Regions from separate parts of the Arthrobacter sp. B10-11 genome, predicted to be linked through region 2. Evidence: riboswitches for the same ligand, from Rfam matches in the RefSeq annotation. Region 2 holds a riboswitch; the other holds the start of a gene.
The links. A riboswitch is a leader RNA that binds a small molecule or an ion and turns the genes downstream of it on or off. The one in region 2 is predicted to bind cyclic di-AMP.
Positions count from the first base shown of each region.

Region 1 (7,338 bases), on a different contig from region 2:
GACCACGCAGACCGTCAGGGGCCGCCGCAGGGCGACCGGTCCCGCTTCGGAGTACCCAGTGGCCGAAGCCGTTATGACGGTCAGGCCGCGCGATGCGCACCGTGATGCGCGCCGGCGCCGCAGCCTGTTCAGCCAGGTTACGGCCTTCGCCTCGGCGAGCGGTGTGGGCCAGAAGGCAGGCATTGCCCTCGCGGCCACCGGGCTCGTCCTCACTGTGACCGTCCCGTCCACCGGCCCCGCGATGTCCACAGCGGACACGGGGAACGCTGCCGCCGCTGCGTCAGTTGCGCCCCAGCCGGAAGTGTCCGCTGCTGCGGGTGCCAAAATCGACTTCAACCGCACCTACGTCGCCACCAAGGGCGATCCGGACGGCAAGCTCAAGCAGCTTCTGAGCGCGCAGTCGGCAGGGACCATTACCCGTGCGGCCTCCGCCGGCAGCCTCGGGGCACCGCTGGAACAAATGGTTTCGGCCTCGCCGTTCGGCTTCCGGGTCAGCCCCATCACGGGCGGCGCCGGTGAGTTCCACCGCGGCCAGGACTATGCCGCCCAGTGCGGCACGAGCGTCCTCGCTGCCGCCAGCGGAACGGTGACCTTCTCGGGCTGGCATCCTTACGGCGGCGGAAACCGCGTGGTGATTGACCACGGCAACGGCCTGGAAACCACGTACAACCACCTTTCGTCTTCCAACGTCCAGGTGGGGCAGAAGGTGGGCCGTGGCGACCTCGTGGCGCTTAGCGGGACCACCGGCGCCTCCACCGGCTGCCACCTCCATTTTGAAGTCATGGTCAACGGCGAAGTCGTCGACCCCACCGGCTGGCTCTGATCCAAACGATGGACCGCTCTCGCATTCCTGTGACATGCCGTGACCTGAATGTGACATTCGTTATTAATTCCTGTACCGTTTAGAGCACGCCAACTTTTCCGAAGTTGGCGCTCTTGAGTGGATTGCCTAACTCTGCCACCGCTCAAGGTCCGTTCGCATGACATCGTCTGGCAGAGGCGGGGGAACCAATTTTGGTCTTCGCAAGAAGACCTTGGGGTTAAGTCGCAACGCTTCCCAGGAAGCCGAGCGGCCGGGTGACTCCCATCCGAATCCGACAGCTCACCTCGTAGGCATTGGGAGAGGCTACCTTCGTGTCTACACGTCACAATTCTGCGCGCCACCGTGCGCAAACGGTTCGAACGAACCCGTTGAACTCCGTGTCCCGGGCTGTTACTGCCAACGCCGGAACCGTAGGTCGCCAGGCGGCTGTCATTGCAGCCGCGTCCGGATTGATCCTCAGCGTTGGAATGCCGGCGAACGCCGCCGATACCAACCTGGGCGTTTCCGCTTCCACGGAGTCCGGCTCACAGTCGGCCCAGCTGACCGTCACCGCGGAACCGACAGCGACTGTTTCCTTCGAGCGTCCGGCAGTGACCACGAAGGCAGCGCCCAAGGTTGAAACCGTTCGGGCACAGTCCACCGGTACAGATGCCAGCGAAACGTCCACTGAGGCCGACGCGGAAGCCAAGGCAGGCAAGCTTGCCGATGCCGCTTCGTCTGCGGCAGCATCGGGCCTCGCTGCCATCGCTTACACCGGCATCGGCAGTGCCTACGTCTGGGGCGGCACCACTCCCAGCGGCTGGGACTGCTCAGGCTTCACCCAGTGGGTCTACGCCCAGGCCGGTATCAGCATCCCCCGCACCAACGCATGGACTGCCATGACGCCCACCGCCACCCCGGCGCCGGGCGATCTTGTCATGCAAAACGGCGGCGCACACGTTGGCATCTACGTCGGCAACGGCATGATGATCAGCGCGTTGAACCCGTCGCAGGGCACCCTCCTGCACGCTGTGTCCGCCACGGGCACGTCCGCGTTCTACACCATGCGCTAAATCACGCTGCGCTAAAACGCGTGCTTCCCTTCAGTGAAGCGCGCGTCCTTCGCTAAAAACCCTGTTCGGGCCGTTCCGGCTTACCCCCAAGATGCCGGAGCGTCCAAAAGCCGCGGCCTGCCATGCAGTCTGAGGAAAACGAAAGAGAGAAATAATGACTACTCGTGCCATCGCACGGCACCGCGCCGAGGTTACCAAAACCAACTCGCTTGCTGTCATTGCCAAGGCTGTCGGCGACAACGCCGGCGGCATGGGCCGTCAGGCTGCGGTTATCGCTGCTGCTTCCGGCCTGGTCCTGACGAGCGGTATCGCAGCCAACGCTGCCGACACCAATGTTCAGCGCGAAGCAACCTCTGCTTCCACCTTGGAAGTCCAGTCTTCCGCTCCGGCCAACATCTCGGCTGCATCCAGCATCGCGATCTCCTTCGAGAAGCCCGCTGTATCCACTTCGCCGGCTCCGGTCGTTGAAGAGGCCAAGCCTGTTGTTGAGGTCCAGGAAGCTGCTCCCGAGGCCGCTCCGGCAGCCACCGTTGAAACCACCGTCGCAGCGCCGGCCGCACCGGCAGCCCCCGCCGCTCCGGCCGCTGCCAGCGGTAACGGCGCTTCGATCGCAGCTGCGGCTTACGCCCAGCTCGGCGTTGCCCAGGACTGCACCGCCCTCGCCACCAACTCGCTTGCAGCCGTGGGCATCAACTACCACGGCTGGCCGGCAGGCTACCTCTCCCTGGGCCGCACCGTCAGTGCAGCCGAGGCGCAGCCGGGCGACCTCGCCTACTACCAGAACGGCGGCATGGGCATGGCTCACATCGCTGTCTACGTCGGCAACGGCCAGGCCGTGCACGGCGGCTGGAACGGTGGAACCACCTCCCTGTTCAGCGTCAACGTAGGCTCCGGCCCGGTCTTCATCCGCGTCGGCGGCTAAAGCCTCCGGCTCACGTTTGCCAAAAGAACCCCTGCCTTCGGGCAGGGGTTCTTTTGCGTTTCCGGCAGGTGAATTTTTATCGACACGGGGTGTATGGTAATGACCCGATTCGGTGATCGGCCACTTGAGTGTTTACTCTTGTGTTGTCGATCCATAGCCCGGACAAGCAGAGGGCAGCCGGCCCTCGAGCCCCTGACGGGTGCGGCCGTGAAGAGGTATGTGCATGCGCACTCTCGTTCTTAATGCTGGATATGAACCGCTGGCGGTTGTGACATTCCGCCGGGCGCTGGTTCTTGTGCTGACCGGAAAAGCTAGCGTGGTGGCCGAAGGCGACGATCCTGTCGTCGGGCCGCAGGAAATCCTGGGCCGTCCGTCCGTGATCCTCCTGAACCGCTACATCCGCCCGCGGTACAACACCATCACGGCAGTGAGCCGCCGGGGCGTGTTGCGCCGCGACGGCCACCGCTGCGCCTACTGCGGGAAAGCAGCACACACCATTGACCACGTCCACCCCAAATCCAGGGGCGGTGCCGACTCGTGGGAAAACCTGGTGGCCGCCTGCTTGAGATGCAACAACGTGAAGGGCGACCACACCCCGGCCGAGATGGGCTGGAAGCTCAGGTTCGTGCCCGCGCCCCCTCACGGCACCATCTGGCAGATCAAGGAACTGGAAAAGCCCACTCCCGCGTGGGATCCTTTCCTGCTGCCTGAATCCGCGGCCTGAGGCGTCTGCTGCACAGGGCCGGCTCGATCGCTAGGCTGGCCCTGTGGAGTTCGATGCCTTAGTCCTGGCCGGCGGCCGGTCATCGCGCCTGGGCGGCGTGCCCAAGTCCCAGTTGGTGTACGACGGCGCCACCCTCCTGTCGCGGTCGCTCGCGGCAGCCGCCGGGGCAACCGCCACAGTGGTGGTGGGACCCGATTCCGGCGCACTGCCCTCCGGCGTCCTGACGTGCCGTGAAGAGCCTGCGTTCGCCGGCCCTGCCGCGGCTATTGCTGCCGGCCTGGCTGCCCTTGACCATGCGCAGGGTCCGCTTCGGGCAGGCCTAACGCTGGTTCTGGCCTGTGACATGCCCAAAGCGGACCAGGCCGTGGCGGCCCTGCTGGCAGCCCTTACCGCGGGATCCCCGGGGAGCGCGGGCTCCGAAGGAGTCATGGCCGCCTCACCGGACGGCCGCCAGCAGCCGCTCGCGGGCTTTTATAGCACGCGCGCGCTACAACGGGCCGTCGAGGAAAAGACCAGGAGCGGAGGGCTTACGGGAGCATCAGTCTTCGCCCTCCTTGCTAGGCTTGACGTGCGGACTGTAACCGTCCCCGCCGGTGCCACGGACGACGTGGATACCTGGGACGATGCCACCGCGTTAGGGGTGTCCCGCCAGGGGTCGTGAGCCGCCGACAGCATACGCCGCCGTCGGTGGACCATGCGGTGGCACCGCAACTGAATTTTCGAGTTTGGAGGCAACAGTGAAGAGCCAGGAAGAAACGCTGGAAGACTGGTGCCGGGCGCTGCTGCAAGCATTCGAGTTGGAGGACGTCGAGGTGGACGTCAATGAAGTACTTGCGCTGGCCGGGGTGGCAGCCCACTCTGTGGTGCGCCCGGCGGCGCCGTTGACCACCTTCATCGCCGGCTTCGCGGCGGGCATGGCCACAGGCTCGGGCCAGGCCCCGGACACGGCCTCGATGCAGGCTGCCCTGGGCAGGGCACGGGCGCTGGCGATGGACTATGCGGAAGTGGACACGGCGGCCTCGACGCCGCAGACGCCATCCGGGTCGGAACCAGCCGTGTCCGGGCCGGCGACCGCCCCGGCAGCAGTGCCACCCGCCACGGGCAGGAACACCGGCGCATGACGGCTGCGCCGCCGGGCGGCGCTGACGCCGCCAGCGACGTCCTTGAAGGCGGGGATCCTGCCGGCGGCCCAGGCTCCGCCGACGCAGCCGGACCCCAGGCTGCCGATTCGCAGGGGGGCGAATCACACGGGGCCGGGCACACCCACGCGGCGCACACCTGGCAGGAGGCCCGGCAGGCGTCGTTCGACTGCGCCACACCCATCCCGCCGGGGCCGGTGCCGCTCAGGAGCGCGCTGGGCAGGACGCTCGCAGCGGATATCACGGCACTGCAGGATATGCCGCACTATGCGTCATCAGCCATGGACGGCTGGGCGGTCAACGGGACGGGGCCGTGGATCCTGGCAGAACCCGGCCAGCGGCTGGCGCCGCACCAGGCCAGCCCCATCGTCACGGGCGGTCTCATTCCCCCCGGCGCCAAGGCTGTGCTCCGCAGCGAAAGCGGCACGATCACAACGGATGACGAAGGGCTCCCGGTCTTGGCCCTTGGCGGCTCGGCGCGGCCCGGCGAACCGAAGAACGGCCAGCACATCCGGAAAGCCGGGGAGGAAGCAGCCGCCGGAGACGTCCTGGTCAAAAGCGGTGCGGTCCTCAATCCGGCCCACATGGCCCTTGCTGCGCTCGCCGGGCACGACTCCCTGCAGGTCCGGGGCAAGCCCGTGGTGAGGATCCTCCTGACAGGCTCCGAAGTGGTCACTGCAGGCCTTCCCGCACCCGGGAAGGTACGCGACACCTTCGGCCCGCAACTGGGGGCAGTGGTCGGGATGCTCGGCGGCATCTTCGCCGGGCAGGAAAAAATTGGCGACAACTACCACGAATGGCTTGCTGCCTTGGAAGACATCGGTCCCGAGGACATCGGACCGCAGGCCGGTCCGGGCATGCAGGCTGGCCAGGGCCCGGAAGCCGGTTCCGTTCCATCGCAGGGAGCGCCGGTGCCGGGCGCGGAAGAGGTGCCTGCCGACGTCGTCATCACCACCGGCGGAACCGGCCGGTCGGGGACCGACCACCTCCGCCGTGCCGTCGCGGAACTGGGCGGCCGCCTGCTGATCGACGGCATCGCCATGCGACCGGGGCATCCGGCGGTCCTCGCGGAACTGCCGGACGGCCGCTTCATCCTTGGCCTGCCCGGCAATCCCCTCGCCGCGATGATGGCGCTCTGCACGGTGGGGGCGCCGCTGCTGGCTGCCCTGGGCCACGGCACCCTGCCGCCGGTCAGCGAAGTGCCCTGCGGAACCATGATCGACGCTGAACCGGGACGGACCCGGCTCATGCCCTTCAGGCTTCTGTACGGCATGGCATCGCCGGCCCGGCATGCAGGACCCGGGATGATGCGCGGCCTTGCGGCTGCCGACGGCGTCCTTGTGGTTCCGCCGCACGGCGTTCAGCTGGGGGAGCCGGTACCGGCCTTCGCCTTGCCCTGGGGCGCACCGATCCAGACGGCGGATCCCGCTGCGGCCAAAGCGAAGGCAGCCGCCCGCAAGGCACCCCGCAAGCCCGCAGCGTCGGACGGTCCGGTGGACTGGAGCGCCCTGCTGGGCTGAAACGTCCCCGGCTGGTGAAGCCGGTCCGGGCTTGCAATGATGGTCATAACCGCACTTTAAGGAGCGCATCGTGGCCCGCATGACGCAACGCCGCAAGATCCACAAGTTTGTCCTGGACGGCTCACCCCAGTCCCGCGCGTTCCCTGTGCGGCACCGGGAGGATGTCCTGGCTGTGGAAGAGCCGCTCGAGATACGGCTGGGCTCCCTCCCGTTTACCGTCACCATGCGGACGCCCGGCGACGACTTTGACCTCGTGGCCGGATTCCTGGTCTCCGAGGGCATCATCTGGGACCCCGAGCAGCTCATCTCCCTGCGCTTCTGTGCCGGTGAGGACGAGAACGGCGTGCAGACCTTTAACGTCGTGGAAGCCCAACTGCGGCCGGATGTGGTCCTTCCTGAGCGGGGGCGCAACATCTTTACTTCAAGCTCGTGCGGCATCTGCGGCACCGATTCGATCGATGCCGTCCGCAAGTCGTCGCATTTCAGCCCGGCGGAGGATCCGCTGACAGTGCCGGTTGAGACGCTGTCAGGACTCCCGGACAAGCTTCGTGCCGCGCAAGCAGTCTTCGACACCACCGGCGGTGTCCATGCAGCGGGCCTCTTCCGGATCACCGACGACGGCGGCGCTGAGCTGCTGTGCCTCCGCGAGGACGTGGGACGCCACAACGCCGTGGACAAGGTAGTGGGCTGGGCGCTGCGCGAGCGGCTGCTGCCACTGGCCGGCACAGTGCTGCAGGTCTCCGGGCGCGCCTCTTTCGAGCTGGTCCAGAAGGCGGCGCTCGCCGGTGTTCCGGTGCTTGCGGCGGTCAGTGCGCCGTCCAGCCTGGCTGTTGAACTTGCCGACGCCAGCGGCATGACCCTGGCAGGCTTCAGCAGGGGAGCTACCCTCAACGTCTATGCCGGGCAGCACCGCATCACGGCTCCCGCACCCGTCCCCGGATAGGGAAAAGCGCTTGGCTTATGCGGCCCGGCACAGTAGATTTTATCCATCGAATGGACGCGCCGATACGCTCCTTCAGCTGAGTCCAAGGGCTAGCGCATAAGCTGAAGCCAACGCCCAGTAAACCCGCGAATCGGCTCTAAGATTCCAAACCACAGGCATTAAAGAGGACCACATTGCACGACGACCGCCGCATCACGGAAGTCCGTCTTGACCGC
Region 1 covers NZ_JAWMTH010000006.1:63,263-70,600, forward strand. The annotation lists gene RW112_RS17630 (M23 family metallopeptidase) at 1-823, shown strand, start outside; cyclic di-AMP (ydaO/yuaA leader) riboswitch at 937-1,130, shown strand; gene RW112_RS17635 (C40 family peptidase) at 1,201-1,875, shown strand; gene RW112_RS17640 (NlpC/P60 family protein) at 2,030-2,797, shown strand; gene RW112_RS17645 (HNH endonuclease) at 3,021-3,521, shown strand; gene RW112_RS17650 (molybdenum cofactor guanylyltransferase) at 3,565-4,182, shown strand; gene RW112_RS17655 (DUF6457 domain-containing protein) at 4,259-4,642, shown strand; gene RW112_RS17660 (molybdopterin molybdotransferase MoeA) at 4,639-6,180, shown strand; gene fdhD (formate dehydrogenase accessory sulfurtransferase FdhD) at 6,251-7,123, shown strand; gene RW112_RS17670 (alpha-mannosidase) at 7,297-7,338, shown strand, end outside.
Region 1: it holds a riboswitch for cyclic di-AMP, as region 2 does, so the genes downstream of both, RW112_RS17635 (C40 family peptidase) here and RW112_RS05960 (hypothetical protein) in region 2, are expected to answer to the same signal.

Region 2 (7,338 bases):
GCCAACATCGTGGAACTCTACATTTCCTACCTGCGCAAGAAGGTGGATGCCACGCACCCGCCCATGATCCACACCGTCCGCGGCGCGGGCTACGTCATCAAACCGGCGGATTGAGCAGTGCCCACACTCTCGGGTGAAATCCGCCGCGACCGCCGCCGCTGGCTTGATCCTTCGACCTGGCACCTGCGCACCCGCCTGGTCCTGGTGGCCATGGCACTGCTTGTTGCCATTTGCGGGGCGGTGGGTCTCTTCAGCTACGCCTCCATGGATTCGTTCCTGACGCAGCAGCTGGACAGGCAACTCACGGAGGCATCCCGGCGTTCCAGTGACTTCGGCCGTCCGCCGCAGGGCAACCCCAGCAACAGGCCCGATCCCCTGGATGCACGGGGCCAGGGCATCGGCACCCTGTTCGCCCGCATCGACGACGGAAACGTCAGCAGTTCCGGCTTCCTGGCCAGTGACGCTACCCGCGCATCCCTGTCCCCCGCGGATGACCAGGTCCTCTTGGCGCTCGGACACGACGGAGTACCCGTTGACCGGACCCTGTCCACCGGGTCCTACCGCCTGGTGGCGGTGGAGGCTCCGTATGGAGATGTGATCGTCACCGGCCTCCCCCTCGCCGAAAAGCAGAACACGCTCAGCTCACTGGTGTGGACCTTTGTCTTCGTTTCCCTCGGCGGGCTGGTGCTGATCGGCATGGCAGGAACGGTGCTGATCCGCCGGACCATGAAACCGCTCGAACAGCTTTCCGAAGTGGCCACGCAGGTTTCCCAGCTGCCACTCGACGCCGGCGAGGTGGCACTTGCGGTGCGCGTGCCGCCGTCGAACGCCCATCCCGGAACTGAAGTGGGCAGCGTGGGCCACGCACTGAACCTCATGCTGGACAACGTCGCCAAAGCCCTCGAGGCACGGCAGCAGAGCGAGACCAAGGTGCGCCAGTTCGTGGCCGACGCATCGCACGAACTGCGCACGCCGCTCACCGCCATCCGCGGCTACACGGAACTCATGCGGATGACCGAGGACTTCACCCCGGACGGCAAGAAGTCCCTGGCCCGGGTGCAAAGCCAGTCCGAACGGATGACCACCCTTGTAGAGGATCTCCTGCTCCTGGCCCGGCTGGACGAAGGCCAGCCGCTCAAGATCAGCGACGTGGACCTGACGCAGCTGGCGGTGGAAACCGTCAGCGACGAGAAGGTCATGGCACCGGACCGCATCTGGCAGCTCGAACTGCCCGACGAGCCCGTGGTGGTCCGCGGGGACGCCAAACAGCTGCACCAGGTGCTGGCCAACCTCCTCTCCAACGCCCGCAAACACACGGACCCGGGGACCACGGTGGTCACCGGGGTGATGAGGTCAGCCGACGGCAGTGCCGTGCTGACCGTGACGGACAACGGGGCCGGGATCCCGCCGGAATTCGTGGACCGGGTCTTCGCCAGGTTTGCCCGGGCGGACGCCGCGCGCACCAGCCCGGCCGGAGCGGCGTCGGCCCCTGGTGCTGCCGGCGCCGCGGCCGCCGAGGGAACCAGCGGACTTGGCCTGTCGATTGTGCAGTCGATCGTGGAGGCACACGGCGGCACCGTGGAGGTGAACTCCCGCCCGGGCCGCACCGAATTCGCGTTGCGCCTCCCTGGCGAGCCGGCGGCCGCCTAGTCCCGCCGGCACCACTGCGCGGTCAGTTCCAGCGCAAGTCAACGCGCCGCAGGCGTGATCCTCGTTACCGAAACGTGACTTAAGCACCGAACTCCTGTACGGTTTTTAGGGTGCGGCCATCGTTCGGGCCGCATATCCGGATGGACGCCAAACTCTGCCGCTACCCGGATTTCCTCATGATCAGGCAGAGGCGGGGGACCCAGGTCTCCGGGCATGCTGCAGCAGCGGCCCTTGGGGTGAAGCCGACACGTGAAGTTCCGTGCGGCCGGGTGTGACCTCATCCGAACCCGACAGCTAACTCCGCCGGCATCGAGAGGCAACCATGACTGAATCCACGCCAGAAGTATGCCCTGAGACCGTTTCCGCCAACTCCGCATCGCCTGCGGCACGGTCACGCCACCGCGCCGAACCGGCCCCCAGGGCAACCCCGTTGTCCCGGTTCACTGCCGGCCTGCAGGGGACCGGCCGCCGGGCCGCAGTAGTGGCCACGGCCTGCGCCGTACTGATCGGAGTCGGCGCCGCCGGCCAGGCTTCCGAGCCCGCAGCGCCCTCAACATCGGCCACAGGTGCTGAAAGCGCATCAACTTCGGCCGATACCGAGTCGAAGCTCGCGTTCGAAAAGATCCTGGTTTCCGCCATGCCCGCCCCGGCCTCCGTCAGCGTGACTCCGCAGTCGTCCGGGGAAAAGACGTCAGAGCAGAAGGCTCCGGAGGCCGCCCCGGAGGCAGCCGCGCCTGCGCCTGCCCCTGCTGCGGCTCCCGAACCCGCGCCCGCCCCGGCACCGCCCGTTGCAGTTGACGACCCCGCAGCGGCCCAGGCATATGCCGCTTCGCAGCTCGGAAGCTACGGCTGGGCTGCCGACCAGATGCAGTGCCTGGTCACGCTGTGGACCAAGGAATCCGACTGGAAGACCACGGCGACCAATCCCAGCAGCGGCGCGTACGGCGTTGTCCAGTCCCTGCCGGCCGAAAAGATGGCCAGCGCCGGGGCGGACTACCGCACCAACTTCCGCACGCAGATCAACTGGGGCCTGAACTACATCAAGGAACGGTACGGCTCCCCCTGCGATGCCCTGAACTTCCACTACGCCAACAACTGGTACTAAGCCGGCCCGCCAGACAGCTTGTCCCGTTGCACCGGAGGCCTCGAATCCATGTGGATTCGGGGCCTCCGGCGACTCCACAGCAGGTGCACAGCTTTGGCCTAAATCCTTCATATGCGGCGGCCCCATAGTTGAACCATGACGCTCACACACCAGGCCACGGGACCCCTGCCGCACCCGCACCCGCGGGCCGCCGTCGATGCCTCGCACGGAAGCGCACCGCTGCTTCCCGGGCCGGGACGCATCCGCCGGGCCCCTATTGACACGCGGGTCATGGCAGCAGCAGGAACCGACGTCCCGGTCCTGGATGTTGTCATCCCGGTGTTCAACGAGCAACAGGATGTGGAGCCGTCGTTGCGGCGGCTGCACGCCTACCTGCTCGCCACCTTTCCGTACCCCTTCCGGATTACCGTGGCGGACAATGCCAGCACCGACGGCACCCTCCAGGCAGCCGAGCGTGTGGCCCGGGAACTCCGTGAAGTCACTGTGGTCCGGCTATCCGCCAAGGGCCGGGGAAACGCCCTACGCACTGTGTGGCTGGACTCGCCTTCACCCGTGCTGGCCTACATGGACGTGAATCTTTCCACCGACCTCGCCGCGCTCGCTCCGCTGGTGGCACCGCTCCTTTCCGGACATTCAGATGTGGCGGTTGGAACCCGGCTGGCGCGGACGTCCCGCGTGGTCCGCGGACGCTGGCGGGCGTTCATTTCCCGCAGCTACAACCTTCTCCTCCATGTGCTGATGGGAGCACGTTTCAGCGATGCGCAATGCGGTTTCAAGGCCATCCGCGCAGATGTTGGCCGGCACATTCTTCCGTACACCGCCGACGATGAGTGGTTCTTCGACACCGAACTCCTTGTCCTTGCCGAAAGATGCGGACTCCGTGTGCACGAGGTCCCGGTGGACTGGGCAAGCGCTGCCGACGCCGGCGTGGACCTTGTCCAGACGGCCCTCGCCGACCTGCGCGGCATCGTCCGCCTCATCCGGGACCTGGCCGGCGGCCGCATTCCCGTAGCGGCGCTTCGCTCGGGACTGGCCCGGTGAACGCAATCGCTGGTTTTAGCGCCTAAGCGTCCTTAAGCCACCGTATGGCTTCCTTCGCGCAGGTGAAGTACCGCGTCGGAGCCGCCGGAGCATGAAGACCGAGGAAGAAGTTGGCGATTGCGCGGTCCACCGGGGATGACCCGAGGAGCGCCACCTTTGCCACCGTACTGGGACGGGCAAAAACACGCCTGGCACCGCGGCTCATGGACGCCGTCGCAGCCATGTCCACCAGCATCGGAAACGAACGCCCGCGGCTCAGCTCGTTGACGGCCGACATGACGGCCACAGCCGCTTCCTCGCAGATGGCCAGGTCTGGAATCCACCGCACATGTAAAACGCCGTGTCGCAGTTCCACGGTGCCCCTGGCGCCGTCAATTGGAATCTCGGTCATCCTATCCCCCCAAAGATAGAGTCATCCGTCCCTCCTGAGCGTACGTGACCAGGCAGTGCCGGACCACCGAAAAGCGGTTTTGCCTTCAGAACTGGAAGCGGATCGCCCTGGCTCCGGCGTCATCCACATCCACTGCCACGGACACCGCGGAGTAATCGGCCAGGTGCAGAACGCCGTCCGGCAACGGACCGGTGTTGGGCCCGATGGCAACGGTCCGGATCCCGGCGGCAAGTCCGGCGGCAATCCCTGCGGGGGCGTCCTCAAAGACCACAGCATCGGCCGGGTCCACGCCGAGCAGTTCGGCGGCACGGAGGTAGCCTTCCGGGTGCGGCTTGCCCCGGGTGACAAGGTCGGCCGTGACGGCGGTGGCAGGCATGGCCAGGCCCGCGGCACCCATCCGGATATCCGCCAGGATCCGGTCCGCCGAAGTCACCAGCGCCACGGCATCCGTCGGGAGGCTGCGCAGCAGTTCAGCTGCGCCCGGCAGGGCGACAATTCCTTCGGTGCGAACCCGCTCCATGGCGCCGAGTTCGGCGGTCAAGGCCACAACGTCAGTGCCTGGAGGCGCAAACCGCCGCACCGTATCCCCCGCCTGCACCCCGTGCGAGGTGCGGAGGATCTCGGCGATATCCAGGCCGTAGCGGGCCGCGAATTCGCCCCACACCTGCTCCACAATCGCCGTGGAATCAACCAGCGTTCCGTCCATGTCGAACAGTACTGCGCGCACGGTCAGGGTGGCCGCGGATGAAGCGCGGGCGGCCGGGGCGGTGGCGTCGGGATGAAAGCTCATGCCTAACATCCTCCCCCACCTGGCGGCAGCGGTGGATTGTGTGACTTAGCCGTTCGGGCGGTTGGGCAGGTACTGGACTGCCCACTTGTTGCCGTCGGGATCGGCGAAGTGAACGAAGTGCCCCCAGTCCTGGATGTCGATGTCGCTGACGTCCACTCCGTTTTCCTTCAGCTGTTGGTGTGCCGCGTGGATGTCGCCCACCACCACCTGAAGGTTGGGGGCCGAACCGGGAGGGGCATCGGTGAGGCCCTCGCCGATGGCTATGGAACATGCCGAGCCCGGTGGGGTCAGCTGGACGAATCGGATGCCCTCCACGGGCCGCTCGTCAAAGTCGGCATTGAAACCCACCTTGTTGACGTAAAAATCCTTGGCACGGTCCACATCGGACACAGGGACAAACACCAGTTCAAGTTTCCAGTCCATGGGCCACAGGCTAGCTGCGGCCGCCGGAAACGGGAAGAGACACCCGCCTCCCCGCGCCTTAAGGAATCAGCCGGAAACTAGCCGGCGATGCCGTAAAGGCGGTCGCCGGCGTCGCCGAGCCCGGGCACGATATAGGACTTCTCGTTGAGCTTCTCGTCAATGGACGCCAGGACGATGGTCACGTTGGCCTCGGAGAGCTCCTCCTCCAGCTTGGCCAGTCCCTCGGGTGCGGCCAGGAGGCAGATGCATGTCACGTCCGAGGCACCCCGCTTGAAGAGGAACTTGATGGCTTCGCGCAGCGTGCCGCCGGTGGCGAGCATAGGATCCAGGACGAAGATCTGCCGGTCCGTGAGGTCCTCGGGGAGGCGCTCGGCGTAGGTGATGATGTCCAGGGTTTCCTCGTCACGGGCCATCCCCAGGAAGCCGACCTCGGCCGTGGGCACGAGCTTGGTCATGCCCTCGAGCATGCCCAGACCTGCGCGGAGGATGGGAACCACCAGCGGCGTGGGCTTGGTGAACGCGGTGCCCACTGTTGTGCTGACGGGAGTTTCGATGGTGACGGGCTCGGTGCGGACGTCCCGGGTGGCCTCATAGGCAAGGAGCGTGACAAGCTCCTCGGTGAGTTGCCGGAAGACCGGGGAGGGGGTGTTTTTGTCCCGCAGTACGGTGAGCTTGTGAGCGACCAGCGGGTGGTCCACGACGAGTGTGCGCATGCGTCAAAACTATCACCCGCCGCGGTGCGCACCCGGTTCCTCCCGGAGTACCGGGTGGTCGAACGTCGGCGCGGGTCCTGCGTGCTCGCGGTGCCGGATGTGGTGGAAGAGCCTGTGGGCCAGGATCACTATGCCCACCCAGGCGAGGCCCAGGAGCCACCCGGCGATCACATCGGTCAGCCAGTGATGGCCTAGGAACACCCTGCTCAGCCCCATGGCAATGATGAACAGGGAGCCAGCCGTGATCATGGACACCCGTGCAACGGTCCGCTGGATCTGCAGGCAGGCCAGGTAGACCACCAGCCCGATCACTACGGTGGTGTTGAGCGTATGGCCGCTGGGGAACGACGGCGAATCTTCGTAGGGCGGCACAGCGTCTGTATGGTCGGGGCGGGTGCGGCCAACGAGCTTCTTGCCGAACGTGGTGGCGCTGACCGAAGCGGCCGCTGCGCCGCCCACCAGGATAAGGGGGCGCCAGGTGCGTCCTGCGAACGTCAGCCACGCCGTCAGGACGCTGCCGACGATCGGCATGCCGATCCCGCCGCCAACGTTGGTGAAGGCAGTGACGGCGGAATTCAGCCACGGGGTCCTCAGGTCCTCTGACAGCGCCAGCGCGGGCTTGTCGAGGTTGGCCAGTCCGGCCTCGTCCACTACGTCGTCGTAGACTTCGGCGCCCAGGAACGCCAGGGTCACAACGATCACGCCGCCAACCAGCATGGTGATCCAGAGGGCCGCGTAGGGCATGACCCACCGCTTCCACCGATCGTTGAAGTGGTCAGTAAAGGTCTTCACGTCGTCTCCCACGCTCATCCGTCGCCTGCGCCTGCCGTATCTTCGAAACTATCATTGAGCCATGACTTCCCCGGAGCCGCGCCATGCCCAGTGGATGGGCCTTGCCCTCGCGGAAGCGCGGCGGGCGCTGGGCACCGAGGACGTGCCGATCGGCGCCGTCGTCATCGGTCCCGACGGCGATGTCCTGGGAACCGGGAGGAACGAACGGGAGGCGCACGGCGACCCCACCGCGCACGCCGAAATGGTGGCGATCCGTGAGGCGGCCGCCCGGCTGCAGGAAATCGGTGCCCGGGGCGGTACGCCCGGTGACGGCTGGAGGCTGGCGGACTGCACCCTTGTGGTGACCCTGGAGCCGTGCGCCATGTGCGCCGGAGCCATTGTCCTGGCCCGGATTCCTCGTGTGGTCTTCGGGGCGTGGGACGAGAAGGCAGGG
Region 2 covers NZ_JAWMTH010000002.1:62,560-69,897, forward strand. The annotation lists gene RW112_RS05950 (response regulator transcription factor) at 1-114, shown strand, start outside; gene RW112_RS05955 (HAMP domain-containing sensor histidine kinase) at 118-1,650, shown strand; cyclic di-AMP (ydaO/yuaA leader) riboswitch at 1,786-1,973, shown strand; gene RW112_RS05960 (hypothetical protein) at 1,973-2,755, shown strand; gene RW112_RS05965 (glycosyltransferase) at 2,891-3,796, shown strand; gene RW112_RS05970 (STAS/SEC14 domain-containing protein) at 3,819-4,187, opposite strand; gene RW112_RS05975 (HAD-IA family hydrolase) at 4,273-4,977, opposite strand; gene RW112_RS05980 (glyoxalase superfamily protein) at 5,023-5,400, opposite strand; gene upp (uracil phosphoribosyltransferase) at 5,478-6,113, opposite strand; gene RW112_RS05990 (phosphatase PAP2 family protein) at 6,126-6,857, opposite strand; gene tadA (tRNA adenosine(34) deaminase TadA) at 6,967-7,338, shown strand, end outside.